3 regions of the Pseudomonas sp. AC247 genome follow, and region 1 is predicted to be linked to each of the others. Evidence: riboswitches for the same ligand, from Rfam matches in the RefSeq annotation. Region 1 holds a riboswitch; each other region holds the start of a gene.
What was found. Region 1 has a riboswitch for cobalamin ahead of cobO (cob(I)yrinic acid a,c-diamide adenosyltransferase). Riboswitches for the same ligand answer to the same signal wherever they lie in the genome.
Positions count from the first base shown of each region.

Region 2: linked by a shared signal. The riboswitch ahead of ACZZ0B_RS09210 (TonB-dependent receptor plug domain-containing protein) and the one ahead of cobO (cob(I)yrinic acid a,c-diamide adenosyltransferase) in region 1 are both predicted to bind cobalamin.
Region 3: linked by a shared signal. The riboswitch ahead of ACZZ0B_RS12455 (CbtB domain-containing protein) and the one ahead of cobO (cob(I)yrinic acid a,c-diamide adenosyltransferase) in region 1 are both predicted to bind cobalamin.

Region 1 covers NZ_OZ409829.1:3,888,356-3,894,865, forward strand. Annotated here, with positions in the region: gene cbiB (adenosylcobinamide-phosphate synthase CbiB) at 1-186, opposite strand, end outside; gene bluB (5,6-dimethylbenzimidazole synthase) at 183-833, opposite strand; gene ACZZ0B_RS17525 (cobyrinate a,c-diamide synthase) at 830-2,230, opposite strand; gene cobO (cob(I)yrinic acid a,c-diamide adenosyltransferase) at 2,227-2,838, opposite strand; cobalamin riboswitch at 2,920-3,149, opposite strand; gene ACZZ0B_RS17535 (hypothetical protein) at 3,313-3,897, shown strand; gene ACZZ0B_RS17540 (PQQ-dependent sugar dehydrogenase) at 3,964-5,277, shown strand; gene ACZZ0B_RS17545 (C40 family peptidase) at 5,411-5,947, opposite strand; gene ACZZ0B_RS17550 (C40 family peptidase) at 6,168-6,510, opposite strand, start outside.
Region 2 covers NZ_OZ409829.1:1,976,348-1,982,857, forward strand. Annotated here, with positions in the region: gene ACZZ0B_RS09195 (MBL fold metallo-hydrolase) at 1-393, opposite strand, end outside; gene ACZZ0B_RS09200 (ABC transporter substrate-binding protein) at 541-1,470, opposite strand; gene ACZZ0B_RS09205 ((2Fe-2S) ferredoxin domain-containing protein) at 1,467-1,826, opposite strand; gene ACZZ0B_RS09210 (TonB-dependent receptor plug domain-containing protein) at 1,826-3,763, opposite strand; cobalamin riboswitch at 3,857-4,062, opposite strand; gene ACZZ0B_RS09215 (EAL domain-containing protein) at 4,162-5,745, opposite strand; gene ACZZ0B_RS09220 (autotransporter outer membrane beta-barrel domain-containing protein) at 5,999-6,510, shown strand, end outside.
Region 3 covers NZ_OZ409829.1:2,715,462-2,721,971, forward strand. Annotated here, with positions in the region: gene cobW (cobalamin biosynthesis protein CobW) at 1-681, opposite strand, end outside; cobalamin riboswitch at 781-992, opposite strand; cobalamin riboswitch at 1,962-2,183, shown strand; gene ACZZ0B_RS12455 (CbtB domain-containing protein) at 2,308-2,505, shown strand; gene ACZZ0B_RS12460 (CbtA family protein) at 2,517-3,218, shown strand; gene ACZZ0B_RS12465 (cobalamin biosynthesis protein) at 3,215-3,628, shown strand; gene cobM (precorrin-4 C(11)-methyltransferase) at 3,710-4,456, shown strand; gene nfuA (Fe-S biogenesis protein NfuA) at 4,668-5,252, opposite strand; gene ACZZ0B_RS12480 (acyltransferase family protein) at 5,310-6,332, opposite strand.

The DNA.
Region 1 (6,510 bases):
CAGCGGCAGCACCGCGATCACCCACGCGGTGACGCCATGGCTGCGCCAGCCACGACCACCGCCGTTGAAACGTTGCTCGATGCGCCCGGCAAAATTGCCGAACGCCACCAGCGGATGCCAGCGTTTCGGTTCACCGAGCAGCGCATCCAGCGCCACTGCGGCGACACTCAACAACGCCACACTCATTGACTCACTCCCCAATAATTTTCATACAGCAACTCATTGAGCGGCCGCGCCTGCGCCCACCCTTCGAGTACCAGCATCGGCGCCGGATAGAACTCCTTGACCGGGCCCAGGCACAAAACAGCCAGGGGTTTGGCGCCTGCCGGCAATTTCAGCAGATCGGCGAGTGCCTGTGGCTCGAACAACGAGACCCAGCCCATGCCCAAGCCTTCTGCGCGCGAGGCCAGCCAGAGGTTTTGAATCGCGCAGGACAACGACGCCATGTCCATTTCCGGCAGCGTGCGGCGCCCGAAAATGTGCTTGTCGCGATCATCCATCAGCGCGGCGACCAGCACCTCAGCGCAGTCGTTGATGCCTTCGACCTTGAGTTTCATGAACTCGTCACTGCGCTCGCCGAGGGCAATGGCTGTGCGGATGCGTTCTGCTTCGACGAGGCTCTGGATCTGACCGCGTAACGTTCGGTCGCTGATGCGAATGAAGCGCCAGGGCTGCATCAGGCCGACGCTTGGCGCCTGGTGGGCGGCTTCCAAAAGTCGGCGCAACAGCTCCGGCTCGACGCTGCCACCGGTGAAGTGGCGCATGTCGCGGCGTTCGGCGATGGCTCTGTAAACCGCTTCGCGCTCGGCTTCGGAGAATGCGTTGTCGGTCATGGCCCCATCGCGAGCAGGCTCGCTCCTACAGGGGATTGCGTTTCGTCAGGCACACCATCGCCCACTGTAGGAGTGAGCCTGCTCGCGATAGCGTCCTCAAGGGACGGCGCAAACAATGCAGCGACAGCCGCAGGATTCGACGGAAAATAGAAGTGCACATAAGAAGCCGTCATCCGCCCTTCCCGATAAACCGCCTCGGCGCCGCGCCCACCATTCGGGCTCAGCCCTCGAGCAATCGGCGTCAGTTCGGTAGTCGTCAACGAATGATGATAAGTGTGCCCACGCAACGAACCTTCCGGCAGATCCACCGCCTGCAACGCCAACGCCGCCAGACGCTTCTGCATCACCGCGTCGCCCTTGAGCAGCCCAACCAGCTCAGCGCGAGTGCCTTCAACATCCGTCAGCGAATCGAGCAAATACAGCATCCCGCCACACTCAGCGAGCAACGGCTTGCCCGCCGCATGGTGTGCAAGGATTGCCGCAACCATCGCGGTGTTCTGCGACAACGCAACATGGTGCAATTCCGGATAACCGCCCGGCAGGTACAGACTGTCCGCCTCCGGCAATTGCGTATCGCGGATCGGCGAGAAAAAGCTCAACTCGGCGCCCATCGCCCGCAGCAGATCCAGGCTAGCGCCGTAAGTGAAGGCAAACGCCTCATCACGTGCAACGGCAATGCGCACATTCTTCAGCAGCGGCTCAACAGCGACGACGTCCGGCGCGGCAAATTCCACGGCCGGTGGCAGCGCTACCTCGCAGCTGCTGGCCAGTGCATCGGCTGCGGCGTCGAGACGCACATCGAGGTCATTCAGTTCGCTGGCCTGGACCAGCCCCAGATGCCGACTCGGCAATTCAATGCCGGTCTCGCGCGACAATGCGCCGTACCAACGCAGACCTTCGGTAAGGCTGCCTTCCAGCAATTGCGCATGACGCAACGTGCCAACCCGGTTGGCCAAAACCCCGGCAAATGGCAGATCCGGCTGATACTTGGCCAGTCCCAGCGCCAGCGCACCAAAGGTCTGCGCCATCGCCGTGCCGTCGATCACCCCGAGCACCGGCACACCAAAATGCCGCGCCAGATCCGCGCTCGAGGGCGTACCGTCAAACAGGCCCATCACGCCTTCGATCAGAATCAGATCCGCCTCGGCAGCGGCTTCCCACAACAGCCGACGACTCTCCTGCTCGCCGACCATCCACATGTCCAGTTGATACACCGGCGCACCGCTGGCACGCTCGAGGATCATCGGATCAAGGAAGTCCGGGCCGCATTTGAACACGCGCACTTTGCGCCCCTGATTGCGATGCAAACGGGCGAGCGCGGCGGTGACGGTGGTCTTGCCCTGACCGGAGGCCGGAGCGGCGATGAGCACCGCCGGGCAGTGACGTGGTTGATTCAAAGTTCGACGCCTTTCTGCGCTTTGATGCCGGCCTGGAAGGCGTGTTTGAGCATGCCCATTTCGGTGACCGTGTCGCCCATCTCGATCATTTCCGGCTTGGCCGCGCGACCGGTGACGATCACGTGCTGCATCGGCGGACGTGCCTGCAGATCGCTGAGCACCTGATCGAGATCGAGGTAGCCGTGCTTGAGGGCGATGTTCAGTTCATCGAGCACCACCAGGCCGATCGACGGATCACGCAGCAGCTCACGGGAAACCGCCCATGCCGCTTCGGCTGCAGCGATGTCGCGCTGGCGATCCTGAGTTTCCCAGGTGAAGCCCTCGCCCATGACATGGAAGCGCACTTGCTCGGGGAAGCGGCGGAAGAACAATTCTTCGCCGGTGCTGTTACGCCCCTTGATGAACTGCACCACGCCGCACTTCATGCCGTGCCCCATGGCGCGGGCGAGCATGCCGAACGCCGAGCTGCTCTTGCCTTTGCCATTGCCGGTCAGCACCAGCACCAGGCCGCACTCGTCGGGGGAGTTGGCGATGCGTTCGTCGATCACGGCTTTTTTGCGCTGCATACGCGCCAGATGGCGTTCGTCGCGCTCGGGGGAATCAGTCATGGGGGAGCTCTCCGTTGGGGCTGGATAACGGCGGGCAGGCACAAGAATAGACGGCAAAAAGCCTGGCATCGCCCACCGTGATGCCGCTGGATGGATCAGGCCGGTCTCCGGGCTCATGAGCGGCGTTGGCCTGGCTGCGCGCCTTCCCGCTTCTGTCGAGGCAGTGGCTCAAGGCGCAGCTTTTACTCATTTACCGTTGCGGGGGCAGCGCCGGGATCGTGATTGTTCTTCACCTGAAGACAACCCTCACCGGCTTCCCTGTTTCACTCTGTCGACGTGGGTCACAGAGCACCTGAAACAAGCCGCGAAGGTTAGAGGGTTGGGGGTGGAGCGTCAATTAAAGAGGCGGCCATCGGGCGAATAACTGCCGTCGATCAATTATCTGGCGCCAATCTTGTGCCACACTGATACAAATGATATCAAAGAGCCATGCTTTTCCCGAAAAAGCCCATCACAAGAATAAGGATGATGACGATGCAAGGCATGATCATCAGCAACCCGCGCCTGGAATTCCTGCGCCCGCTGCTTGAACGCTGGTTTGACTGTATCGACCGCTTTAACGCCGTACGCGGCGACAGCGACACACCGTACTGGCATGACGAGAAAGCCAATCTCGGCCTGCTCTCGGCAGCGGCGTGGATGGCCGAACTGGTCACCCTGAACGACACGCCCACGCGCAAACAGAATGAAGAAGGTGAGCGCAATGCCCGCGCCGACCTGTTCATTGCCAGCGCCGAAGATCGCGCTTACATTCAGGCTACGCAGCGCTGGCCACGGGTCACCAACCTCAACCTGACCCAAGCCCTGCTCGACATTACCAACGATGCCAAACGCATCAGCTTTGCCAGCGACCTCAAGCTCGGCTGCCTGTTTGTCGCCCCGCAAAAAGCCCAACACAGCGCCAGCCCCGAAGAGCTGCAAGACATGGTCGACGACCTGCAAAAGGAACACACCTGCGCGGTCGCCTGGTATTTCCCCTACGCCTACCGCAAATTGCGCAGCGAAGCCGGCAATTATCATCCCGGCATTGCCGTGCTGTTCAAGGAGGCCCGCGGCTGAGCAGTTGAACCATCGGGCTTGCGACCTCCTCTATGATTAGGAATGCATTCATAGGGAAGATCAGCAATGCGCAAGCCCCAGCTCGTTTTCGTCATCGCCCTCGCCGGAGGGCTCGCCGCCTGCGGTGAATCCTCCAGCCTGCAAGTCACCGACGGCACCGGCCCGTCGCCGAAATTGCCCGAACCGAACAAGACCCTGATCCCGACGGTGAACATCGCCCCGGCGATCGGCTGGCCGGAGGGCGGCAAACCGACGGCGGCGGTCGGCACTCAAGTCGCGGCATTTGCCGAAGGCCTCGATCATCCGCGCTGGCTCTACGTGCTGCCCAACGGTGATGTGCTGGTGGCGGAAACCAATGCACCGCCGAAACCCGACGACAGCAGCGGCGTTCGTGGCTGGGTCATGAAGAAAGTCATGGGCAAGGCTGGGGCCGGCGTGCCGAGCCCGAACCGCATCACCCTGCTGCGCGACGCCGATCACGATGGTGTGGCCGAGACGCGCACGGTGTTTTTGCAGAACCTCAATTCGCCCTTTGGCATGACCCTGGTCGGCAATGATTTGTATGTCGCTGATACCGATCGCCTGTTGCGCTTTCACTACGAACCCGGCGCGACCGAGATCAAGTCGCAGCCAATCAAAGTGACCGATCTGCCCGGCGGCACGTTGAACCATCACTGGACCAAAAACGTCATCGCCAGTAAGGACGGCGATAAGCTGTACGTCACGGTCGGCTCAAACAGTAACGTCGGTGAGAACGGCCTGGATAAAGAAGAAGGCCGCGCGGCGATCTGGGAAGTCGATCGGGCGACCGGCAATCACCGGATTTTCGCTTCGGGCATTCGCAACCCCAACGGCCTGGCTTGGGAGCCTACCAGCGGCGCACTGTGGACAGCGGTCAACGAGCGTGACGAGATCGGCAGCGACCTGGTGCCGGATTACATTACTTCAGTGAAGGACGGCGGTTTCTACGGCTGGCCGTTCAGTTATTACGGGCAGCACGTCGACGTTCGAGTGTCGCCACAGAATCTGGATCTGGTGGCCAAGGCCATCGCCCCGGATTACGCGGTCGGCCCGCACACCGCATCGCTCGGCCTGAGCTTCGCCGAAGGCAACACCTTGCCAGCGCAGTTCAAGGAAGGCGCGTTCATCGGCCAGCATGGATCGTGGAACCGTAAACCGCACAGTGGCTACAAGGTGATTTTTGTGCCGTTTACCGGCGGCAAGCCGAGCGGTAAACCGGTGGATGTGCTGACCGGGTTCCTCGACAAGGACGAAAACGCGCTGGGGCGCCCGGTGGGTGTGGTGATCGACCAGCAAGGTGGCTTGTTGGTGGCGGATGATGTTGGCAACAAGGTTTGGCGAGTAACTTCTGCCAAATAATTTAGCGCCTGCCCCAAAACAAATGTAGGAGTGAGCCTGCTCGCGATAGCGTCGTATCAGTCGACATCATTTTTGACTGAATGAACGCCATCGCGAGCAGGCTCACTCCTACAGGGGATTGTGTGCAGTTGGATTATGGGTTGTGCGCCAGATGCTCAGGTTGCAATACGCGCTTGGCGCTTAGATAGGCCTTCTGCCAATACGCCTTCGACAGGCTGTCGAGCTTCACCGTGCCGCCCGTTGCCGGTGCATGCACGAAGCGCCCTTCACCAACGTAAATCCCCGCATGACTGACCTGCGAGCCGCCATTGGTGGCGAAGAAGATCAGGTCACCGGTCTGCAAGCCTTCCTTGCCGACATTCGGTGCCTGCATCACGATCAGCTCACGTGTCGAACGCGGCAGGGAGATACCGGCTGCGTCGCGGTAAACAAAACCGATCAAGCCACTGCAATCAAAACCCGAATCCGGCGTATTGCCACCCCAACGATAAGGCGTACCAACCAGGCCAAGCGCGCGAAACAGCACGTCTTCAGCAGCCGGCGAGAATGATTGAGAGGGGCCGAACACGACCGGCGCGCGAACTACCGGCGCAGGCGGCGGTGTGCGACTGGCGCAGGCGCTGAGCAGCGCTGCACAGAGCATCAAAGTGAGGCGGGCCGACATCGTCATAAGCAGAACATCCTGATCTGGCTGCGGCTTTCTCTGCCGGATGGACAGAAAACAAAACCGCCTGCGGAGCACGCAGGCGGTTTGCCATCAATATAGATACAGGATTCTAGCGGCTACGCGGCAAACTTCAAGTAAGACTTTAACTTCACCTTGTAAAGTCTAGGTCTACTCCGTTGCCGTAACCGTTTGTCGCCGCGAACGCAGCGACAACGGGGGGGAATTACTTGCGAGCGGTGACCACGGTCGGGGCCATCGCGAGTGCGCGCTTGGCTTCGATGAAGGTCTTGTTCCAGTAGCTGTCACCCAGGCTATCGATGCGAACACCGCCACTGCGACGACTGCTGGAATGGATGAACTGGTTGTCACCCAGGTAGATCCCGGCGTGACTGACACGACCGCGACGACCGTTGGTGGCGAAGAACAGCAGATCGCCCGGCTCAAGGTTGCTGCGCGAAACCAGCGGCGCATCCACGTTGATCATTTCGCGAGTGGAGCGTGGCAGGTTCATGCCGGCTTCTTCGCGGAACAGGTAACCGATGAAACCGCTGCAATCGAAACCGGCT
Region 2 (6,510 bases), 1.9 Mb from region 1:
AATGTTTATTTTCGAGCCTTCAATTTTCAATGATGCCCGCAGATAGAGTTCGCCCCCTCCACCTTCTGGTACAGCCGTGTACACCGCAGTTTCCAAGTAACGGAACGGCAAAAAATACCAATAACCTTCTTTAAGTAGATTGTGTCTGAACTGCCCGTTACGGCTTAGTGTACGGCTTGGTGGAGTGTATTTGAGCTCAAACATCGACGCCGGTCTATCGCGTCTATCATTGAAAAATTCTGAGAGGCGTACGGCATCTTGATGGTTTCGAACATCCAACAAAACCGTATGTTTATTTTCCTTTGGATGCATATCGGCCTGGTTAACATATACCAAGACTCCATCCCTTCGTTCTTCAGGTTGTATCGGGTCACGCGGCTCATTCCGTGGCATAAGGTCGTCCTTTATTTCCTGGCGCTTGCGAAGTGCTGTTTGGTAGTGCTTCTCGAGTCCCGAGCGGAGCTCTACACAGGGAGCCAGAGGATCGCAAATTGAGCATCCAACAGCAATTGGAGGATCGTCTAATACGCCAAAGAAGGATCAGGGAGATGTCTGCTGATCTTTTAGATTTTTGATCTGCTGCGCCAGGTCGAGCGCAACCCGCCCGCTGTTCAGCGTGGGCAGCAAGTGGGTGAAGGGAATGTCGATCAGGCGGTTCTCGCGCACGGCGCGCAGTTGCGACAGCACCGGATCGTGGCTCAGCAGATAGCGTTTGCGGCGGGCCGGTGACCATTCGGCGTCGGCCAGCAGGATTACGTCCGGGTCGCTGGCGAGGAGGGTTTCGCGGCTCACCGTCACCCGATACAGATTAATCTCGGCGAACACATTGCGGGCGCCGGCAGCGGCCAACAGCGGGGTGACGAAACCGCGCTGGCCTTCGCTGTCGAGGCCTTTGACTTCGCTGTCGAGATAGAACACCGACAGCGGTTTTTCCGTGCCGACCAGCGCGCGCACGCTGGCGAGGTCCGCGTCCATGGCGTCGATCAGTTGCCGAGCCTGCTGCTGTTTGTCGAGTAACTGGCCCAGGGTCAGCAGGTCGTTGCGCACATGCCCGAAGTAATCCAGTGAATGCCCGGCGCAGGCCGACTCCAGCAAGTACGAGCCGACGCCGTTGCGCGCCAGCCCTGAGCGCGATGTCACGCCGTCACCAAAAGCGGTGGCGAAGCCGCCGATCACCAGGTCCGGCCGCTGCGCGTACAGCACCTCGCTGGCCGGGTACTGACGGGCGATCACCGGTACGCCGAAGTACTCAGCCTGACGCTGGCCGGCATCGGTGTCGTCCAGATACGCCACGCCAACCAGCGCAGGCCCGGCTCCCAGCGCCAGAACGATGTCCGCCGCGTGCTGATTGAGCGCGACGATCCGTGACGGCGGCGCGGCGTTCCAGGTTTCGCCGCAGTTGCGGTAACTGTCGGCCAATACCGGTGCTGCGCCGAGCAGGGCGGCCAGGCATAACCCAAGCGTTTTCATGGCTGCGCCCTGATCAGCAAATCCTCGACCACCTCACCGCCGACCAGATGCACCTCGACCAATCGCTGCACGTCAGCCTTGCTGTGCACGCCATACCAGCACGTCTCCGGGTACACCGTCAGCACCGGCCCGAGGTTGCACGGAAACTGACAATGCGTGCGGGTCAGCAACACGCCGCCCGGCGTCTCGATGCGGTCATGTTCCAGCAAGTGCCGGCGCAGGGTTTTCCATAACTGCTGGGCACCGCGCTGGGTGCAGCGCGGGCCGGTGCAGATGAACACGTGGCGGGCATGCGCCGGCACGTGCGACCAGTCCGGGTGCGTGTCGACGCCGTCGATGGTTTTGATCTGACTCATCAGAAGCGATACGTGTAGCGCACTTCGGAGGTGAACGGCCGCCCGAGGTTGTCGACGTTGCTCGAACGGCTGGTGACGTAATTGCGGTCGAACAGGTTTTCCACCAACAGGCTGACGCGGTGCTGATGGGCGCTGTCGAGGTAGCGATAGGCGTCGGCATCCACCACCGAATAATGACCGTACTCGACCTGCTTCGAACTGGTGATGTCGCGGATATAACGGATCGCCCCGCCAGCGCCCCACAGGCGATTTTCCGACTCATAACCCACGCGCGAGCGGGCGAAGAAGCTCGGAATGTCATTGATGGTCACGCCCGTGCGCGACTCGGTGAGGTTGCGGGTCATGTCCGCCTGCACACTCCATTGGTCATTGAGCGCCAGTTTGGCGTCGGCCTCGAAACCGCGCATGCGGATCTGCCCTTCACCGTTGACCCACTGAATGTCGTCGAGGGTAATCAGGTCGTCGATCTTGCGTTTGAACAGGGTCACGCTGGCGCTGAATTCGCGGTCGAGCAAAAAACCTTTGTAGTCGAGGCCCAGCTCGGCGTTGCGGCTTTTTTCCGGTTTGAGATTGCGGTTGCCAAGCTCGTCGCCCGGTTCGTTGACGAACAGTTGCTCGGCATTCGGCAGCTTGTAGGCGCTGCCGTATTGACCGCGCAGCGACCAGTTGTCGCTGAGGTCATACAGCGAAGTGAGCATGCCGACCGTGGCGCTGTCGCCGCCGCCCATGGCCTCGTGACGGACGCCGATGCTGGGATGCCAGTCGGGCAGGGCGTCGATCTGCGGGCGCAATTGCGTATAGATCGCGTGGGCTTCGGCCTTGTCGTTGTCAATGATCAGCACATCGTCCTGACCCTTGAACCATTGGTTGTCGCTGCCGAACACCAGCACATGGCCGCCGGGCAGTTCAGCCTTGCCTTCGGCCTGCACGCCCCAGTCAGTGAAACCCCAGTAGTCGTTGTGATTGATGACTTTGGTGGCGCCGCCCTCGACATTGTTGACCCGGGTGTAACGCGTGTCCCAATCGTTGATGTGGCCTTTGACGAAGTAGCTGAAGCGCTCGTTGAGGCTCTGTTCGAACGTCGCGGTAGCGATCTGCTGCACACGGTCGTTGGTGGTGTTGTGATTGTCGACCGGGCGGGCGAAATCGAGTTTGGCGTCGGCGTATTGATAAAACAGCTCCAGCCGCGAATCGTCGCCGAACGACTGGATCGCCTTGCCACCGAACGTGGTGACTTCGTAGGCACGCTTTTTCTCGGTGACGTTTTTCAGGTTGCGGTTGCGATACGGTTGATAACCGTCGGAGACGTTGTGGCTGACGTACGCCAGCAAACCCAGATCGCCAAAACCGTTGGTGAAAATGTTTTCCACTCGCGCGTCTTCGGTGGTGCCGCCGAAGGTGTCGACGCCCAGGTTCACTTCGCCCATGGCTTGGCGCGACTGCGGGCTGCGGGTGACGATGTTGATCACCCCCGACACCGCTTGTGTGCCGAACAACAGGCTCTGCCCACCCTTGAGCACTTCGATGCGCTCGATCGCGTTGGCCGGCAGGGTGTCGAGATAGAGGCCGCCGTACAGGCGATTGTTCAGGCGCACGCCGTCGAGCAGGATCAGCGTGTCGTCATTGTGCCCGCCCAGCAGCGAATAAGTGCCGTAGTCGAACGGGCCGTTTTTCGGCGCGACGTAGAGGCCGGGAATGAACATCTGCATGACCCGGCTGACGTCGGCACTCGGCCCGGCGCGCTCGATCTGTTCGCGGCTGACGATTTCGACTTTGCTGCCGTAATGCGCCATGTCGGCGACGGTGGTGGACTCCACCGACGGGGCGGAAACGATTTGCTGATTGAGTTCCAGCGCCGTGTCGTCGGCCAGCAACAGAGGGCTGAACAGGCAGCCGAACAGAAGGGTTGGAGCAGAGGTGTTGAAAGGTCGAATCATTGTCTTCTCGAAAAGGATCTTCGCAGAAGAGCATGCAGGAGAAGGCATCGCGCACAGCCAATACCGGCCCATGCCCGCCCACCGCAGGATTTTGCCAAACAGACATTTCGGGCCGGTCTCCGGGCTCGCGCGTATCGAGGCTTTCACCTTCCCATGGCCGTCTGGCCACAGTGGTTTGTTGAAAGCATCACGCGCCTACCGTTGCGGGGGCAGCACCGGACTTGTTCGATTCGAACGTACCGGTTTCCCGTTTCACCCCATGCACGGCGGCATGGGACACCTGAAACAGGGCGGCATCTGAACATTCGAAAGACCGTTCGTCAACTTCTGCGCACCTTCGGCAACTACTACGGTGATCCACGCAACTTCATGGTCTCGGTCAAGGCGCGCTTCTGACCTCAGGCCACACCCTCCAGCGCCGCGTGGTCGATGACCACGTTGGCGCGCATTCGATAAAAGCGCAGAAACTCCTCGGCCGGCATCGGTTTGCCGAACAGCCAGCCCTGGCCGTAATGCACGCCGTGGTCGCGCAGGTAATCGCGTTGCGCCGCGGTTTCGATGCCTTCTGCGACGATCTTCAGGCGCAAGCTTTTGGCCATTTCGATGATGTGCCCGGTCACGGAACCGGTCGCCGCATCCTGATCGATGTTGTCGACGAACGACTTGTCGATCTTCAGCACGTCCAGCGGCAACTGCTGCACATGCTGAAGGCTGGAAAACCCGGTGCCGAAGTCGTCGATGGCCGCCAGATAACCGAGCGAGCGCGCCTGATTGACGGTGGCGCGGGCGGCGTCGATATCGACAAAACCGCGTTCGGTGGCTTCCAGCCAGATCTGCTTCTGCTGCACGCCGGCGTTGCGGGCAGCCGCTTCCAGACCGGGCAGGAAACGACCGCTGCTGACATCCCTGGCCGCCAGATTGATGGCCACGTGCAGCTGCCGTTCCTTGACCAGCAGCGGACCGAGGTCGCGCATCACCGCATCGATCACCTGATCGGTGATCGGCAAAATCAGGCCACTGTCCTCGGCCAGCGGAATGAACGCATCGGGGCGCACCAGCGTGCCGTCCGGATGGCGCCAGCGCACCAGTGCTTCGGCGCCGACACAGGCGCCATCGCTGAGGCTGACGATCGGTTGGTAGTGCACGATGAACTCGCGATTGCGCACCGCCAGTTTCAGCTCGGCCAGCGGCGACAAGCGCTGCCGGGTGCGGCGGATGATCAGCAACACCAACACGCCGGCGAGCAAGCCGCCAATCGGCAACAGCAGCATTTCCCGGCGGACCAGCCCCTGCATCAATTCATGGCGCGACAGCGTGGCAATGGCGACCCAGTCGCCGTTGTGTACGAGGGTGTACAGATAACCGTCTTCAAGGCCTGCGTGAGGGCCGGAGTGCACTCGACTCAGAAAATGCTCGGCCCCCGGGCGCGAGGCGCTGACCAGTTGGCCGGTCGCGGTCGCGACCGCCAGATGCAGATCGTCTTCGAGCATCACCTGGAGGAATTGCTCAGGGTCGACCAGCACATTGAACGCTGCATATTGCAGGGCCATCATCGGTTTGGCCGGGACGATGCGTGACTGCACACCGAGCGACACGCGCACGCCATCGGCGCTGGTGAAGTCTTCGCGCCAAGGGACGGCGTGATGACCGACCGGCCCCCAGGAACCGCAGGCGTAAATCTCTTCTTCGACATAGCCGACTGACTTCACCGAGAAGGTGTTGATGGTCAGCAGGCGCATCTCATCGATGCTCTCGGGCGTGCACGGTACCAGGTGGGAACCGGCGATGGCTTTCAGCGCCCCGGCGGCTTCGTTGAACGTGCCATTGGCGCGGCTGGAGGCCACAGCGGCGAGAGTTTCCAGACGCTGCTGAGCAGACGCCAGATTGAGCATCCAGGCGAGGTAGCCCATCAGAATCACTGGCAGCAAGACACACGGAAACCCCAGGAGAATGCTCCCCCAGACGATGCGTTTTTTGTTCATTTGTCGCCACCTTGGCCACAGGCCTGTGACGTGCGCACAGCACGGCTGTATCCAGCAAAGACAGAATACGGCGGTTGCGGTTTGCCGATATTGCTGCAGATCAATGTCGGTGATGAATGGGTTGAGCCTCGGTCGGTTTTGCTCCTTCTTCGGAAATAACTACTAAGGTCTATAGCTGTGATCAGCAGGCAACATTCAAGTGGCGCCGAGCGTGGCCCGTTCGCCGTGGATAACACCTAACAAGGAGGTTTTCATGCAACGTGTTTGCGAGCACTCCATCGGCGGGTTTGCCCCGCATTTGCTGCGCAGTGCCGTGGTGGTCGCCATGGCCAATGCGCTGATGCTGACAGACGCGCAGGCCGCCTGCGGACCGCTGGCGGCGGGTGCCTATAACGTCTCGCAAACCTGTATGCCCGCTGTGACTGTCGATGCGGCGATCAGCACTCAAGCGGGGACGAGCATTACCACCACGGCGGGGTCGTCACTGCTCAGCCGCGGCAACAACGCCAACACCACGCTGACCCTCAGCGGCACGACGATCGACAGCACTCCGCCCACGGCCGCGAACGCGGTGTTTGCCAACGTGATTGGCAGCACCGGCAACGCTGACCTGTCCGTCAATGGCGGTACCAACACGGTCAACGTCGGCGGGAGTGGGCTCGACGCCCTGGCAATCACCAACGCCGGCAGCGGGTCGTCGACGTTCTCGGTCAGTTCCGGCACCACGCTGAATATTCTCAACAGCGTGGTCGGCAACGAGCACGA
Region 3 (6,510 bases), 1.2 Mb from region 1:
CAGCACGTCCAGCGGCAGACGACCGTTGCTGGCCTCGATGATTTTCACCGCCGGAGGCAACTCTTCGGCGACTTCGGCACGTACGCGAGCGAGGTCTTCCGGGCTGGTCTGGTCGGCCTTGTTGAGGATCACCAGGTCGGCGCTGGCCAATTGGTCGGCGAACAGTTCGTGCAGCGGCGATTCGTGATCGAGGTTCGGGTCGAGTTTGCGCTGCGCATCGACCTGATCCGGGAACGCGGCGAAGGTGCCAGCGGCCACGGCCGGGCTGTCGACCACGGTGATCACTGCATCAACGGTGCAGGCGCTGCGGATTTCCGGCCACTGGAAGGCTTGGACCAAAGGTTTCGGCAGGGCCAGGCCCGAGGTTTCGATGAGGATGTGGTCGAGGTCACCACGACGCGCGACCAGTTCGCGCATCACCGGGAAGAATTCTTCCTGAACGGTGCAGCACAGGCAGCCGTTGGCCAGTTCGTAGACGCGACCAACCGCTTCTTCTTCGCTGCAGCCGATGGTGCATTGCTTGAGGATTTCACCGTCGATGCCCAGCTCGCCAAACTCGTTGACGATCACCGCGATACGACGGCCCTGCGCGTTGTCGAGCATGTGCCGCAGGAGCGTGGTTTTGCCCGAGCCGAGGAAGCCGGTGACGATGGTGACGGGGAGTTTGGCCAGTGTTTTCATCGGTATGCCCTTTGGCAAGCGGCGGGCATACGGGACGAGAACCGGCAGCGCGCGTGCGTGCCTGGAGAGTTCGCCACCGGATCACCCCGCCCGGTTGTAGTGAGAATCTGTGACGAGGCAGGTCTCCTGGCTGACGGTGTTCAGGCGCGAGGCCTGGCGTTTGCTGCGCCTTCCCGCGGGCTCATCGATTGAGCTGGCAGTGGCGTGGCAGCGAACATCACCGTTCACAGTTGCGGGGGCAGCCGCGGCATTGACCGCGTTCCCTTCTTAGCTTCGGCGTGGGCCGAAGAACCTCGAAAGCGCAAGGCTACGCATCGGTTGGTGGTGGGTCAATGGGCGTTGAGTTTTGGTATTGGGGGCATATCCGTTGCTGCGGGTGCTGCCGCTGGCGGTTTCGCTCTTACAGCGAGTCACCTTTTCCAAACGCCGAAAAGGTAACCCAAAAGGCTTTGCCCCGGCGTACGGCACTTCGCTGAGGCTCAGTGTTCCCTCACTACGGTGTCCATCCGGGGGCATCGCCTACGGTTTGCTTCGCTGCACCTCCTCTCGATGTGTGCGGCTGCGCCGCACGGCGCTGCGCGCCTGCCCCCCGGATGGACACCTACGCTCGGCCTGCCGAAGGGGCAAAAGATCAAAAGCCAGAGCCAAAGCAGATCAAAAGATCGCAGCCTTCGGCAGCTCCTACAGGGGATTGCGTCGAAAGGTGGGTAGGCTGCCAGCCTGCTTTCGCCAGCGAACAAAAAGCACAGCCGATAACCCATGTAGGAGCTGCCGCAGGCTGCGATCTTTTGATCTTGCTCTTAAAAGATAAAGTCAAAGGATCGCGGCCTTCGGCAGCTCCTACAGGTGATCGCATCGGAAAGTATGTTGTCATCGCGAGCAAGCTTTGCTCCTACGAAAATCAAAAGCGGAACACCCACGCTCCTCACCACTCAACAGGATGAGCGTTAGCTCGGCTGCGGCTTTTGATCTGTAAGGCGACGTCGGAAGGCTGAGTGGAGGGATTGATCCGGGCGTGGGAGCGCAGCGACCGTTTGGCGCAGCCAAACACAGCGAGAGGAGGTGCAGCGAAGCAAACCGTAGGCGCTGCGCCCGGATCGATCCCGGAGCGAAGGGACCCCGAGCCCCAGCGAGCGGGCCGCACGTAGGAGCAAGCCTTTTCGGTTACCTTTTCGGCGTTTGGAAAAGGTGACCCGCCGTAAGGGCGGAACCCTAAGACGCCGTTACCGCAGCAACGGATCCACCCCAAAAAATTGACTAAAAACCCAACCCCATGCTCTCCTACACAACTTGTTACGGGTGCCCTTCACAGGGTGAAACGGGAAACCGGTGAATCATGTGCTTTACTCAAGCCCATGTCAGTCCGGTGCTGCCCCCGCAACGGTAAGCGAGCGAAGCGTCAAAACCACTGTGCCCGTACGGCATGGGAAGGAGACGCTTGCAGGTCGGCCTGACGCCAACCCCTCGTGAGCCCGGAGACCGGCCCGCAACACACAGCTCGCACCTCGTGCGTCGCTGAACATAACAAACCCGCGGTGGGCGGGCGCTGTTCGAACCTCTGCGAGCCCGACCCGCAGGGGTTTTCATGCGCTCGATTCACCCGCTGACACTCCAGAGGGAAGCGCCATGTCGATCATCAGCAGCACCGGCAGCAACACGGACAAAATCACCAGCAGCGCCACACTGAGCCAACGCCTGAGCGCCGCGATCTTCGCGTCGATCCTCGGCGCCAGCCTGGTCTACTTCGCCGGCTTCTCGCACATCGAAGCGGTGCACAACGCCGCCCACGATACCCGCCACAGCGCCGCGTTCCCGTGCCACTGAGACCTGCCGACATGATCAAGCGTATTGCGCAAACCGCAGGGTTCACCGGTCTTCTGGCCGCCCTGCTCCTCACCCTGCTGCAAAGCTTCTGGGTCTCGCCGCTGATTCTTCAAGCGGAAACTTTCGAAAAAGCCGAACCCATCGCCGTGCATGAACACGCCGAAGGCGCCATGGCCGGCCACACCCACGACGCCGAAGCCTGGGAGCCGGAAGACGGCTGGCAGCGCGTGGTCTCGACCACGGGCGGCAATCTGGTGGTAGCCGTCGGTTTCGCCCTGATGCTCGCCGGCCTTTACACCCTGCGCGCACCGACCAAAACCTCGCAAGGCCTGCTCTGGGGCCTGGCCGGCTACGCCACGTTCGTCCTCGCGCCGACTTTGGGCCTGCCGCCAGAACTGCCGGGCACCGCGGCCGCTGATCTGGCTTCGCGACAGATGTGGTGGATCGGCACTGCCGCGTCGACTGCCGTCGGCCTGTCATTGATCGCGTTCAGCCGTCACTGGCTGATGAAAGTCCTCGGTGTGGCGATTCTCGCCGTGCCGCACGTGATCGGCGCCCCACAGCCGCAAGTGCATTCGATGCTCGCCCCTGAAGCATTGGAAGCGCAGTTCAAAATCGCTTCGCAGCTGACCAACGTAGTGTTCTGGCTGACCCTGGGCCTGATCAGTGCCTGGTTGTTCCGCCGCAAAAGCGCTGGCCAATACCACGCATGACAAATGACAGCGCAGCGCCGACCTTTGTGGTCGGCCTGGGCTGCCAGCGCGGCTGCCCTGCCAGCACGCTGCGCGCGTTACTTGATCAGGCGTTACAGGCACATCGCATCGAGCTTCATGCGGTCAAGGCTCTGGCCAGTATCGACCTGAAACGCGATGAACCCGGTTTACAGGAACTCGCCGCACAACTGGCGTTGCCATTGCTGTACTTCAGCAGCGAGGAATTGGCCAGTTACCAAGAGCGACTCAGCCATCGTTCCGAGATCGCTTACGAACGCACCGGTTGTTACGGCGTTGCCGAAAGTGCTGCGCTGGCCCTCGCCGAACAGTTGATTCAGGCACCGGCAAAACTGCTGATTTCCCGGCAAAAATACGCCCAGGCCACCTTCGCATTGGCCGGCGCCGCGTAAAAACCCGATAATCCCCGCCATCGATCATGAGCAATCTTCATCTGAAGCCATTGCTGCGCCTCTTTTTCACAGGATTCTACGATGACCGTCTACTTCATCGGCGCCGGCCCCGGCGACCCGGAACTGATCACCGTCAAAGGCCAGCGGCTGATCCGCAGTTGCCCGGTGATCATCTATGCAGGCTCGCTGGTGCCGACGGCGGTGCTTGAAGGTCATCAGGCTGAAACGGTGGTCAACAGCGCCGAATTGCATCTGGAACAGATCATCGAACTGATCAAAACCGCGCACGCGAACGGTCAGGATGTGGCGCGGGTGCATTCCGGCGATCCGAGTCTGTATGGCGCGATTGGTGAGCAGATTCGCTATTTGCGCGAGCTGAATATTCCGTTTGAGATCGTTCCCGGCGTGACGGCAACGGCGGCGTGTGCGGCATTGCTGGGTGCGGAGCTGACGCTGCCGGACATTTCACAAAGCGTGATTCTGACCCGCTATGCCGATAAAACCGCGATGCCCGCGGGTGAAGAACTCGGCAGTCTGGCGCAGCACGGTGCGACCATGGCGATTCATTTGGGCGTTAATCACCTAGACAAGATTCTGGCCGAGCTATTGCCGCATTACGGCGCTGATTGCCCGATTGCGGTGATTCACCGGGCGACGTGGCCGGATCAGGATTGGGTGGTCGGGACGCTGGCGGATATTGCCGGGAAGGTTGAAGCGAAAGGCTTTCGGCGTACGGCGTTGATACTGGTCGGGCGGGTGTTGGGGAGTGAGGTGTTTAGCGAGTCATCGCTGTACCGCGCGGGGCATGCACACCTTTACAGACCCTGAAAGCAAAAGATCGCAGCCTTCGGCAGCTCCTACAGGGAAACACATTCCAATGTAGGAGCTGCCGAAGGCTGCGATCTTTTGATTCTGTGGCTTCAGACAATGCATTCATCACGGGAAAATGCATTGCCTGAATTGGAACTGCTGCGCAGTTCATCGGGGATAAATCCCCTCGCCACAGCGCCGTTTTTCTTCTCCGCAGCGAACACCTTACTCAGTAGTAGGCGTTTTCTTTCTGCGTATGGTCGGTCACGTCACGAACGCCCTTCAGCTCAGGAATGCGCTCAAGCAAAGTGCGCTCAATGCCTTCCTTGAGGGTCACGTCCGCCTGGCCGCAGCCTTGGCAGCCGCCGCCGAATTGCAGAACAGCGATGCCGTCTTCAACCACATCGATCAGACTGACCTGACCGCCGTGGCTGGCCAGCCCCGGGTTGATTTCGGTTTGCAGGTAATAGTTGATGCGCTCGTTGACCGGGCTGTCGGCGTTGACCATCGGTACTTTGGCGTTTGGCGCCTTGATGGTCAGCTGACCGCCCATACGGTCGGTGGCATAGTCGACAACGGCGTCGTCAAGAAACGCTTCGCTGAAGTGATCGATGTACGCGGTGAAGCTTTTCAGCCCCAGCGCGGTGTCTTCAGGTTTTTCTTCGCCCGGCTTGCAGTAGGCAATGCAGGTTTCGGCGTACTGAGTGCCAGGCTGGGTGATGAAGACGCGGATGCCGATGCCCGGGGTGTTCTGCTTGGAGAGCAGATCGGCCAGGTAATCGTGGGCGGCGTCGGTAATGGTAATAGCGGTCATGGAAACTCCTCGCAGGCTTGGGCGCAGTTTACGCCAATCGCTGCGCCGGACAAAGTCCTAGTATTTTTGTCGGGAAAGATTCGCGTCCGACTCGCCGTCGATTCGTGCCTTGAGCCAACGATAGCTGCGTTTTTCCACCCACTCGTAGCTCAACCACGAGCCGATCCCAATCGCCAGCGCACACACGACGAACATGAAATACGGGTTGATCCCGTAGCGCCGCGCCAGAAAACCGCCCGCCGACAGCACCAGCACGTGCATCAAGTACACCGAATACGAGCAGTCGCCGAGCAGTTTCAGCAGCCGACTGCGCTCGACATAACGCTCCAGCGCCATGCACGACATCACCAGCACCGCACTCGGCACGCCCCAATTGAGCAGGCGAGGCGCCGGCGCCAGGTGATAAATCGCCAACAATGCCGCGACGATCCCGGCCAGCGGCAGCCATAGACCGGCGCCAATCCAGCCCCGACGATGGAGCATGCCGATGCCGATCCCCAGCAAAAACTCGTAGACGATGTCCGAACGATAAAATTCGCTGATCCAGCCAAACCCCGTCCACGCCTGACTCACCGCAAACAGCAGCGCCGCGACCACCAGCAGGCGCACCTGCAAGCGAAACAGCAGCGCCCAGGCGAACAGCACGTAGAAGAGCATTTCGTAATTCAGCGTCCAGCCGACATTCAACGTCGGGTAAATGCCGTAGCCGCCGGGGTTTTCAGTCGGGATAAACAGCAAGGACAGCAGCAGATGGTTCCAGTCCACCGTTTGATCGGGCAATAGCGGCTGGGCAAACACCACCAGTAACGCCATCAGCACGGTGTACAGCCAGTACGCCGGGACAATGCGGAACAACCGGTACAGCAGAAAGCGCGCGGGCGGCAGCGGTTTGTTCTCGGTGGAGAGGAAAATCACCAGACCGCTGATGACGAAGAAGATATCCACGCCCACCGCGCCTTTGTCGATGAACAACTGGCCGATCGGCCCGCGTGCTTCGAAATTGAAAAAAATCTGCATGAAGTGATGGCAGACCACCGTCCACGCGGCAAGCGCACGCAGGGCCTGCACTGAAATCAACATCGCCCGCTCCCGTCCACACCCTCAAATCCAGCACCGCCCCAACGTCATCCGAATACTTCGATATGGCGCTGAATTCATGTAGGAGCTGCGGCACGCTGCGATCTTTTGATTTTGATTTTCAAGGTCAAAAGATCGCAGCCTCGTTGCACTCGACAGCTCCTACACAGCGCCTACAGGG